Regions from separate parts of the Actinoallomurus liliacearum genome, predicted to be linked through region 1. Evidence: predicted binding sites of a transcription regulator. Region 1 holds the regulator's gene; the other holds the start of a gene.

What was found. The regulator HrcA, encoded in region 1, represses chaperone genes, less so after heat shock. The targets are predictions, from matches to a motif close to TTGGCACTCTCNNNNNGAGAGTGCCAA.
Region 2: groES (co-chaperone GroES) is a predicted target of HrcA. The motif match lies at 3,274-3,300, and genes of this name have one in related genera.

The regions. Positions count from the first base shown of each region.
Region 1 covers NZ_BAABHJ010000023.1:454,857-460,067, reverse strand. The annotation lists gene ABD978_RS30235 (MFS transporter) at 1-893, shown strand, start outside; gene dnaJ (molecular chaperone DnaJ) at 942-2,072, opposite strand; gene hrcA (heat-inducible transcriptional repressor HrcA) at 2,073-3,086, opposite strand; gene ABD978_RS30220 (MBL fold metallo-hydrolase) at 3,222-4,028, shown strand; gene ABD978_RS30215 (DUF3097 domain-containing protein) at 4,181-5,002, shown strand; gene ABD978_RS30210 (DUF4870 domain-containing protein) at 5,095-5,211, shown strand, end outside.
Region 2 covers NZ_BAABHJ010000005.1:826,438-831,648, reverse strand. The annotation lists gene ABD978_RS11855 (hypothetical protein) at 1-249, opposite strand, end outside; gene ABD978_RS11850 (sigma-70 family RNA polymerase sigma factor) at 246-884, opposite strand; gene groL (chaperonin GroEL) at 1,132-2,754, opposite strand; gene groES (co-chaperone GroES) at 2,846-3,157, opposite strand; gene ABD978_RS11835 (class I SAM-dependent methyltransferase) at 3,439-4,632, shown strand; gene ABD978_RS11830 (TFIIB-type zinc ribbon-containing protein) at 4,915-5,130, shown strand.

The DNA.
Region 1 (5,211 bases):
CGATCACGGGCGCCGGACTGGTCGTCCACCCGCTGATCCAGAGCGGCACCGCGGGCCTGCCGGACGGCGGCCGGCTCGCGTTGGCGGCCGGGGTCGTGGTCCTGGTGGGATTCGGGGTCCAGCAGCGGTACGTCGCCCGGCGCGGCCGCCGGCCGCTGGTCGAGCCGAGCCTCTTCCGCGATCGGGCCTTTCCCGCGGCGCTGGCGACCTCGACGTTGTTCTTCGCGGTGATGAACGGGCTGATGCTGGTCGTCGTGGTCCAGGTGCAGGTCGGCCTGGGCGAGGACGTTCTCACCGCCGGGCTCACGCTGCTGCCGTGGTCGTGCGGAATGGCGGTCTCCTCTTGGGCGTCGGGGACTCGCCTGGTGCCCCGGTACGGGGCGCGCATGATGTTCGTCGGGCTGGCCGTCATGCTCGCCGGTCTCGTGTCCGCCATCGCCGCATACGCCGCCGCGCGGGCGGGGGCGTACCCCGTCTTCCTGCCGATGGCGCTCACGCTCTGCGGCGTCGGGAACGGACTGTTCACGGTGCCGTTCTTCACCACCGCCCTCACCCGGGTACGCCCGCACGAGATCGGCTCGGCCGCCGGTCTGCTCAACGCCGTGCAGCAGTTCGGCGGCACCCTTGGTATCGCGCTCCTCGGCACCGTCTTCTTCCACTCCCTGACGACCGGCACCCGCGCGGGCGGTACGTCCGGCGCCGCTTCGCCGCACGCGGCCGGGCTGGCCTTCGGGCTCGCGACCGGGCTGATCGTCGCGGCGGGCGGCGGCGCGGCGCTCATGCGCGCCCCGGCGAAGCGGGCCGAGCCGGGGAAGCGGACAGAACCGACCGATCGGACCGAGCCCACGGAGCAGGCACGACCAGCCGGGCAGGCACGGTCGGCGGACGGGTGAGCGAAGGCCCCCGCTCCCGGTGTCGGGAGCGGGGGCCTCGGCGAAGGGTCAGCGGCCGTTGAAGGCGTCGCGGAGACGGGAGAAGAAGCCCTGCTGGCCCGGGGCGAACTTGCCCGGCGGACGCTCCTCGCCGCGCAGGCTCGCCAGCTTGCGCAGCAGCTCCTCCTGCTCCTCGTCGAGCTTGGTGGGCGTCTCGATGTTCACATGGATCATCAGGTCGCCGCGACCGCTCTCGTTGAGGTGCTTGACGCCCCGGCCGTACATCGGGATGACCTGGCCGGACTGGGTGCCGGGCCGGATGTCGATCTCCTCGGGGCCGTCCAGGGTCTCGACGGTCAGCGACGTGCCGAGCGCGGCCGCCGTCATCGGCACCTGGACGGTGCAGTGCAGGTCGTCGCCCTCCCGCTCGAAGATCGCGTGCGGGAGCTCCACGATCTCGAGGAACAGGTCGCCGGCCGGGCCGCCGCCGGGGCCGACCTCGCCCTCGCCGGCGAGCTGGATGTGGGTGCCGTTCTCGACGCCGGCGGGAATGCGGACCTTGATCGTGCGGCGGGTGCGAACCCGTCCGTCACCGGAGCACTCCGTGCAGGGCGTACGGATCGTGGTGCCGTAGCCGCCGCACTGCGGGCAGGCGCGGGAGGTCATCACCTGGCCGAGGAACGACCGGGTGACCTGCTGGACCTCGCCGCGGCCGTGACACATGTCGCACGTCTCAGGGTGCGTGCCGGGGGCCGTGCCGGAGCCCGAGCAGGTGTCGCAGACCACCGCGGTGTCGACCGTCAGCTCACGCGTGGTGCCGAACGCCGTCTCGGACAGGTCGAGCTCCACCCGGACGGTGCCGTTGCGGCCCCGCCGTGCCCGGCTGCGCGGCCCTCGCTGGGTCGCGGTGCCGAAGAAGGCGTCCATGATGTCGCTGAACGGGAACCCGGCGCCGAAGCCGCCCGCTCCCGCCCCGGCGCCGCTGGCGAACGGATCGGCGCCCAGGTCGTACATCTCGCGCTTCTTCGGGTCGGAGAGCACCTCGTACGCCTGGGTGATCTCCTTGAACCGCTCCTGGGTGGCAGGGTCAGGGTTGACGTCCGGATGCAGCTCACGGGCGAGTCTGCGGTACGCCTTCTTGATCTCGTCCGCGCTGGCGTCACGGCGCACCCCGAGGGTCGCGTAGTAGTCGTTCGCCACTTACGACCCCGCCAGAATCTGACCGACGTAACGTGCCACTGCGCGTACTGCTCCCATCGTCCCGGGGTAGTCCATCCGCGTCGGACCGAGCACGCCGAGCCGGGCCACGGCCTGGTCGCCGGCGCCGTACCCGGTGGCCACCACCGAGGTCGTGCGCAGGCTCTCGTGCGGGTTCTCGGTGCCGATCCGCACGGTGAGGCTGGAGGGGTCCCCCACCTCGCCGAGCAGCCGCATCAGGACGACCTGTTCTTCCAGCGCCTCCAGCACGTCACGGAGGCTCTGGGACAAGTCGGCGCGCGCGAGGTTCGCCGCGCCGCCGATGATTATCTTCTCTTCGTGCTTCTCCACGAGGCTCTCGAGGAGAACCGACAGCACCGTCGTCGCCAGCGCCCGCTCGCCGGCCGATACCTGCTCGGGCAGGTCGGCGAGGGTGTCGGGGACGTCGGTCAGCCAGCACCCGTCCAGGCGCGCGTTGAGCAGCGCCCGCAGGTGCGCGATGGCCTCGTCGGACACGGGCTCGTGCGTCTCGATCGCCCGCTGCTCGACCCGGCCGGTGTTCGTGATCACCACGAGCAGCAGCCGCTCTGAGGCGATCGGCACCAGCTCGACGTGCCGCACCGACGACCGCGTGAGCGAGGGGTACTGCACGACCGCGACCTGCCGCGTCAACTGCGCCAGCAGCCGCACGGTGCGGCTGACGACGTCGTCGAGGTCGTAGGCGTTCGCGAGGAACGTCTCGATCGCGCGTCGCTCGGCCGCGGACAGCGGCTTGATCGTGGACAGCCGGTCGACGAACAGCCGGTATCCCTTGTCGGTCGGCACGCGCCCCGCGCTGGTGTGGGGCTGGGCGATGTATCCCTGCTCCTCCAGCACGGCCATGTCGTTGCGGATCGTGGCCGGCGAGACGCCGAGGTTGTGCCGATCGACCAGCGTCTTCGAGCCCACCGGTTCGTGGGTGGACACGTAATCTTCGACGATGGCCCGCAGCACAGCGAGCTTCCGGTCGTCGAGCACGCACTCACCTCCCGTGTCCACAGCCCTTCAATCTGGCACTCTTCTCCTCTGAGTGCCAAGTGTACGGCTCGGGGGCACGCAGGAGGAGACGCCGGTGGATCACGTTCTCGCGTCGAGCGTGGCAGAGTCACTCCTGTGACCTGGCACGAAATTGCGGAACGCTGTTTCCAGCGCCGTTATTCCGACTTCGACGTGACCGTGGGGGTCATCGTCGGGTCCACGGACGCCGTCGTCGTCGACACCCGCGCGAGTGTGGCACAGGGCGTGCGCCTGCGCGACGACCTTCGCGAGCTCGGCGTGCAGAACCCCATCGTCGTCAACACCCACGGCCACTTCGACCACTGCTTCGGCAACGCGGCGTTCACCGGCGGGGCACGCTGGGGACACGCGTCGCTGCCCGCCTACCTGGCCGAGACCGCGCGGCCCATGCTGGCGCGCGAGTTCCCCGGCTGGGCGGAGAAGGTCGAGACCGATCTCCTGCTCGCGCCGGACCGGCTCGTCACCGACCGCGCCGAGCTCGACCTCGGCGACCGCGTCGTCGAACTGCGGCACTTCGGCCCGGGGCACACCGACGGCGACGTGGTCGTCTGGGCGCCCGACGCGCGGTGCGCGTTCACCGGTGACCTGATCGAGCAGTCCGGCCCGCCGGCGTACGGCGCCGACTCCTTCCCGCTGGAGTGGCCGGCCACCCTCGCCGCCCTGCTGCGGACCGTCGACGGCGTGCTCGTGCCGGGTCACGGCGCGCCGGTGGATCGGGAGTTCGCGGTCCGGCAGCGGGAGGAGATCGACATGGTGGCCCGCCGGGTGCGGGAGACGCACGCCGCCGGGCTGGACGTCGAGGAGGCCCTCGCCGCGGGCGGCTGGCCCTACCCCGTCGAGACGCTCCGGGAGGCCGTCCGACGCGGCCACGACCACCTGGGCCGCCGATCCGGCTCCGGATAGCCGCCGCCCGGCTTCCGCGCCCCCGGCGCCGCACCCGAGCCGCCGCCCGTACGCGTGGCCGGCTCGACGCGGGGTGAACCGGCCGGTACGCGTCTGGGCGGGCGCGCCGGAGCGGCTGCCCCGCCCGCCGCCGGACCGGTACGGTGCGACGCGTGCGGAGCAAAGACTATGGACACGACGTTCTGTCCGGCGACTGGCGCCGGCCGCGGAAGGGTCAGATCCCCGAGGTCGCCGCCGAGCCGGGCCTGGTCGCCGAGGATCCGGAGAGCGGGTTCTGCGGTGCGGTCGTCGCCTGCGAGAAGGACGCCGTGACCCTCGAGGACCGGTTCGGCAAGCGCCGGGTCTTCCCGCTGGCGAAGGCCGGGTTCCTCATCGACGGCAAGCCCGTGACGCTCGTCCGTCCCGTACGGGCGGCGGGTCCGGCCCGTTCGGCGTCCGGTTCGATCGCCGTGCCGAACCTGCGGGCGCGGGTGGCGCGGGAGAGCCGGATCTACGTCGAGGGCCGCCACGACGCGGAGCTCGTCGAAAAGATCTGGGGGCACGACCTGCGGGTCGAAGGCGTCGTCGTGGAGTACCTCGAGGGCGTCGACCACCTCCCGGACATCGTCGCGGAGTTCGGCCCGGGGCCGGAAAGCCGGCTGGGCGTGCTCGTCGACCATCTCGTGGCCGGATCCAAGGAGAGCCGGATCGCCGACCAGGTCTCCTCCCCGTACGTCCTGGTCACCGGCCACCCCTTCATCGACATCTGGGAGGCCGTCAAGCCCTCGGTCCTGGGCATTCCCGCGTGGCCGCGGGTTCCGCGCGGGATCCCCTGGAAGGAAGGCGTGATCGCCGCGCTCGGGTGGAAGGGCGAGCCGGGCGAGGTGTGGCAGGCGATCCTCGGCCGGGTCCGCGCGTACACCGATCTCGAGCCCGCCCTGCTCGGGCGGGTCGAGGAGCTCATCGACTTCGTCACCGTGCCGCAATCGGGCTGAGGTCCGCGAAACCATCCGGCGTCGGCGTGCGTCTCATAAACTGCGCGTTCGCCGCGAAATTCGCACGTTCCGCCGGAAGGGGCAGCACGCACATGACCTATGGGCAACCGGGCCACAGGCGTCCCGGCTCCGGACCTGGCCATCACGCCGGTCCCGGGGCCCAGGCGTACGGTCCCGGGCACGGAGGCCATGGGCACGCGCCGTACCCG
Region 2 (5,211 bases), on a different contig from region 1:
GACCACGGGGCGCCCGGAGGTCTTGGACGTCGCGCGGGAGACGCGGGCGGGGCCGGGCAGTGGCGGCGCGCCCGTGTCGACGTCGGCGACCAGGGCGGCCAGCAGGCGGGCGGCCGGATCGTCGGAGACGGCGGATCCGGAACCCGGATCGGTGACGCGGCGTGCGGCCAAGGCGTCGAACAGATCGCCGCTGCGGGTGATCTCACTGAGGTCGAGCGGCTCGGGAGTGGCGGAACCCCCTTCGGTCAAGCGATCGACTCCTCACTCGCCATCGCTCGAAGACGGGCGAGAGCCCGGTGCTGGGCGACGCGTACGGCCCCGGCTGACATGCCCAGTACATTACCGGTCTCCTCGGCGGACAGACCCGCCACCACCCGCAGGAGAACCAATTCCCGTTGATGATCCGGCAACCGGTCGAGAAGGCCCCGCGCGCGCTCCGCCTCGATGTAGCGGACGACCGTCTCCTCCGGGCCCGGGCCCTCGTCGGGGCCGTCGGGCAGGTCCTCGGTCGGCACGGCCGCCCGGATGGCGCTGCGCAGCGCGTCGGCGATCTTGTGCGACGCGATACCGAAGACGAAGGACGCGAAAGGGCGGCCCATGTCGCGGTAGCGCGGCAGCGCGCCGAGGACGGCGATGCACACCTCCTGGGCGACGTCGTCCGCGATGTGGTACTGCCCGGACACCCGGCCGAGCCGTGCCCGGCAGTAACGCACGACCATCGGGCGGACCCGCCCGATCAGGGATTCGACCGCTTCGGGGTCTCCCTGAACGGCAAGGATCGTGAGTTCCCTGAGGTCATTGTCGTCCGCCTTAGCCGGTCGTCTCCCCCGTAGTTCGGCGGTGGCACCCCGAACCGCGGCCCCGGCGATCGCTCCCTCGGTCACGAAAGCATGATGCCCACCGAGATCGCGCCTGTCTGCATCGTTGACGACAACGGAATGGTCACAGTGCTGATCCCAACGCGATTGCGGTCGCTGAGTGTGACCACGCGAACGATCACGGTCGCTGAGTGTGATGACGGCGCTGACCGCCGTCACCGAGCGTGCCCGATGAACGACGGATGCCCCCGCCAGGCGCGTGGCGAGGGCATCCGTGTGATCCGTCGGCCGCAGTGTCGCGGCCGGTCGATGATCAGTGACCGTGGCCGTGGCCGTGGCCGCCCGCGGCGGCGTCCGGCTCCTCCTCGGGCTTGTCGGCGACGAGCGCCTCCGTGGTGAGCAGCATGCCGGCGATCGACGCGGCGTTGCTGACCGCGGAGCGGGTCACCTTCACCGGGTCGATGACGCCCTGGGCGATCAGGTCGCCGTACTCACCGCTGGCGGCGTTGAAGCCGGAGCCGACCGGCAGCGACTCGACCTTGGAGACGACGACGTAGCCTTCCCAGCCGCCGTTCTCGGCGATCCAGCGCTGCGGCTCGACCAGGGCGCGGCGGACCGCCTCGGCGCCGGTGGCCTCGTCACCGGACAGGCCGAGGGCGTCGAAGCCCTCCTTGGAGACGTGCACCAGCGCGCTGCCGCCGCCGGAGACGATGCCCTCCTCGATCGCCGCGCGGGTGGCGGAGATGGCGTCCTCGAGGCGGTGCTTCTTCTCCTTGAGCTCCACCTCGGTGGCCGCGCCGACGCGCAGGACGCAGACGCCCCCGGCCAGCTTGGCGAGGCGCTCCTGGAGCTTCTCGCGGTCCCAGTCGGAGTCGCTGCCCTCGATCTCGCGGCGGATCTGGCGGATCCGGTCCTCGATCGCGGCCGCCTCGCCCGAGCCGTCCACGACCGTGGTGGCGTCCTTGGTGACCGTCACGCGCCGGGCGCGGCCCAGCACGTCGAGGTCGACGCTGTCGAGCTTGAGGCCGACGGCCTCCGTGACGACCTGGCCGCCGGTGAGGACGGCCATGTCCTCCAGCATCGCCTTGCGGCGGTCGCCGAAGCCCGGCGCCTTCACCGCGACGCTGACGAACGTGCCGCGCAGCTTGTTCTGCACGAGGAGCGCCAGGGCCTCGCCCTCGACGTCCTCGGCGACGACCAGCAGCGGCTTACGGGTCTGGGCGACCTTCTCCGCCAGCGGCAGGAACTCCGTGACGTTGGAGATCTTGCCGTCGTGGATGAGGATGTAGGCGTCCTCGAGGACCGCCTCCATGCGCTCCGGGTCGGTCACCATGTACGGCGACAGGTAGCCCTTGTCGAACTGGAGGCCCTCGGTGAACTCCAGCTCCAGGCCCATCGTGTGGGCCTCCTCGACGGTGATGACACCGTCCTTGCCCACCTTGTCGAACGCCTCGGCGATGAGCTCGCCGATCTTGGCGTCCTGGGCGGAGATGGTGGCGACGTGCGCGATCGACTCCTTGTCGGTCACCTCACGGGCCGACTTGAGCAGCTGCTCGGAGACGTAGTTGGCGGCGGCGTCGATGCCCCGCTTGAGGCTGATCGGCGACGCGCCGGCGGCGACGTTCCGCAGCCCCTCGCGTACGAGCGCCTGCGCCAGGACCGTCGCGGTGGTGGTGCCGTCACCCGCGATGTCGTTGGTCTTGGTGGCGACCTCCTTGGCGAGCTGCGCGCCAAGGTTCTCGTACGGGTCGTCGAGCTCCACCTCACGCGCGATGGTGACACCGTCGTTCGTGATGGTGGGGGCGCCCCACTTCTTGTCGATGACGACGTTGCGGCCGCGCGGGCCGATCGTCACCTTGACGGCGTCCGCGAGGGCGTTGACGCCACGCTCAAGGGCGCGGCGCGCTCCCTCGTCGAACTCCAGGATCTTCGGCATTGGGAAGCTCCAAGTATGGATGTCCGTGGACGTGCGCAGCCCCGGCCGCCCTCATCGGGCGGAACCGGGGCGGCGCATCTGTTCGGGTGTCTTACTTCTCGACGACGGCGAGCACGTCGCGGGCCGACAGAACGAGGTAATCCTCGTTGTTGTACTTGACCTCGGTGCCGCCGTACTTGCTGTAGAGGACGACGTCCCCGACCTTGACGTCGAGCGGTACGCGCTTCTCGCCCTTGTCGTCGAAGCGGCCCGGCCCGACGGCCAGGACGGTGCCCTCCTGGGGCTTCTCCTTGGCCGTGTCCGGGATGACCAGACCCGACGCGGTGGTCTGCTCGGCCTCGAGAGGCTGGACGACGATGCGGTCCTCGAGCGGCTTGAGAACAACCTTGGTGGCGGTCGACACGATCTGACCTTCCCCTTCGATTGCGTATCCTCGGCCGACCAGATCGGCCAGCCGCATGTTGGAGACGCGACGATGGTGGCCTGCCGTCGCGGGTGCCAGACCAGCCTGTCGCTTGATTGGCACTCTCATGGGGAGAGTGCCAGTTGGAGATTATGCCGGGGTCCGGGAACCCGTCAACACGGGCCCCCGCGTGCCGCCCACCTGTCGTTATATGAGTCGTTTGTGAATCTTCGCCGGTGGTCAGGTGCATCCCGGGTGCGTCCGGCGACTACCGTCTTCGGGTGGACATCGCCGCGTTCGAGGAGCTCCTCACCCCCGCAGGTCAAGAGCTGCTCGGCGAGATCGGCGCCGCCGGTGTCGAGGAGCGCACGCTGCCGGCCATGGTCGCCCGCCTGCGGGGCCGCCATCCGGCCGACCTCGTCGGCGCGGCGCTGACGCAGGCCCGGCTCCGGGAGCGCGGCCGGGCGAAGTTCGGCGCCGACGCGGACCGGATGTACTTCACCCCGCAGGGCCTCGAACAGGCCACCCGTGCCAGCGTCGCCCGGCACCGGGCGCGGCGGTTCGCCGACCGGCTCTCCCGAGGTGGCCGGGTGCTCGACCTCGGCTGCGGCATCGGCGGCGATCTCCTCGCCCGCGCCCGTACGGGCGTCGGCGGCGTCGGCGTCGAGCTCGATCCGCTCACCGCCGCCGTCGCGCGGGCCAACCTCCGCGCCTTCGGCCTGGCGGACCTGGCGGACGTACGGATCGGCGACGCCGCCGCGCAGGACCCCGGCGGGTACGCCGCCGTCTTCGCCGACCCCGGCCGCCGTACGGCCCGCGGGCGGGTGTTCGACCCGGACGCGTACCTGCCGCCGCTCGGCACGGTGCTGGACCTCGCCGACCGCGCGCCGGGCGCCTGCGTCAAGGTCGCCCCGGGCATCCCGCACGAGGCGGTCCCGCCGGGCGCGGAGGCGGAGTGGATCTCCGACGCCGGGGAGGTGAAGGAGGCGGCGCTGTGGCTCGGCGACCTGGCGGGCGAGACGCCGCGCCGGGCGACTCTGCTGCGGCAGGACCGGGAGCCGGCGACCCTGGTGGTCGATCCGGACCTCGGGGCGCCGCCGGTGGCCGGCTGGCGCCGTTATCTGTACGAACCGGACGGCGCCGTGGTCCGGGCCCACCTCGTCGCCGAGGCCGCGGCCCTGCTCGACGGGGCGCTGGCCGACCCGCGGATCGCCTACATCACCTCCGACGCGTTGCGCGCGACGCCGTTCGCGCGCCCGTACGAGATCCTGGACGTCCTGCCGTTCGGCGTGAAGCGGGTACGGGCGGCGCTGCGCGCCCAGCGGACCGGCACTCTGACGATCATGAAGCGCGGCTTCGCCGGAGACGTCGAACGGCTGCGCCGCGACCTGCGCACCGACGGCACCGAGGCGCGCGTCCTGGTGCTCACCCGCGTGGGCGACGCCCCGACCGCCCTCATCTGCCGCGAAGCCTGAGCGCGCGGACCGGGCGGGCACGCGCGGAGCAGGCGGGCACGCGCGGAGCAGGCGGGCACGCGCGGCGCAGGCGGGCACGCGGGGAGCGGGCGGGACCGCGACCGTCCTCATCCGGCGGCGGGCCAGGTCGTCCGCCCGGGGCTGGGGGCGACACGCCAGCGTCCGGCAAAGACCACGGTGACGGCCGTGTCCGCCTGACTACTCTTGGCGACCGGTAGGCCGCGCCGCGGGCGCGATGACGGGCGCCCGCGATCCGGGTGCGGGCGAAGACGGGGGACGACGATGGCCGACGCCGTACTGCGGTGTCCGAAGTGCGGTGCCGGAATGGTGACCTTCCAGCGGGGCGGCATCGTGTTCGAGGAGTGCTCCCGCTGCCGTGGAGTGTTCCTCGGACGGGGCGAACTCGACCGCCTGATGTGGCGCGGCACCTCCCACGCCCCCGCCGTCTGCGGCCACCCGGCCGGGATCTCGTACGAGGGCCGGCATCGCCGCGCCTGAAAAAGGGCGCTTTGCCGCACCGGACATAATCTCTTTCCCCTGAATTTCTTTTCTCCGGCTCGATGACCTTGGTCCGCTCAA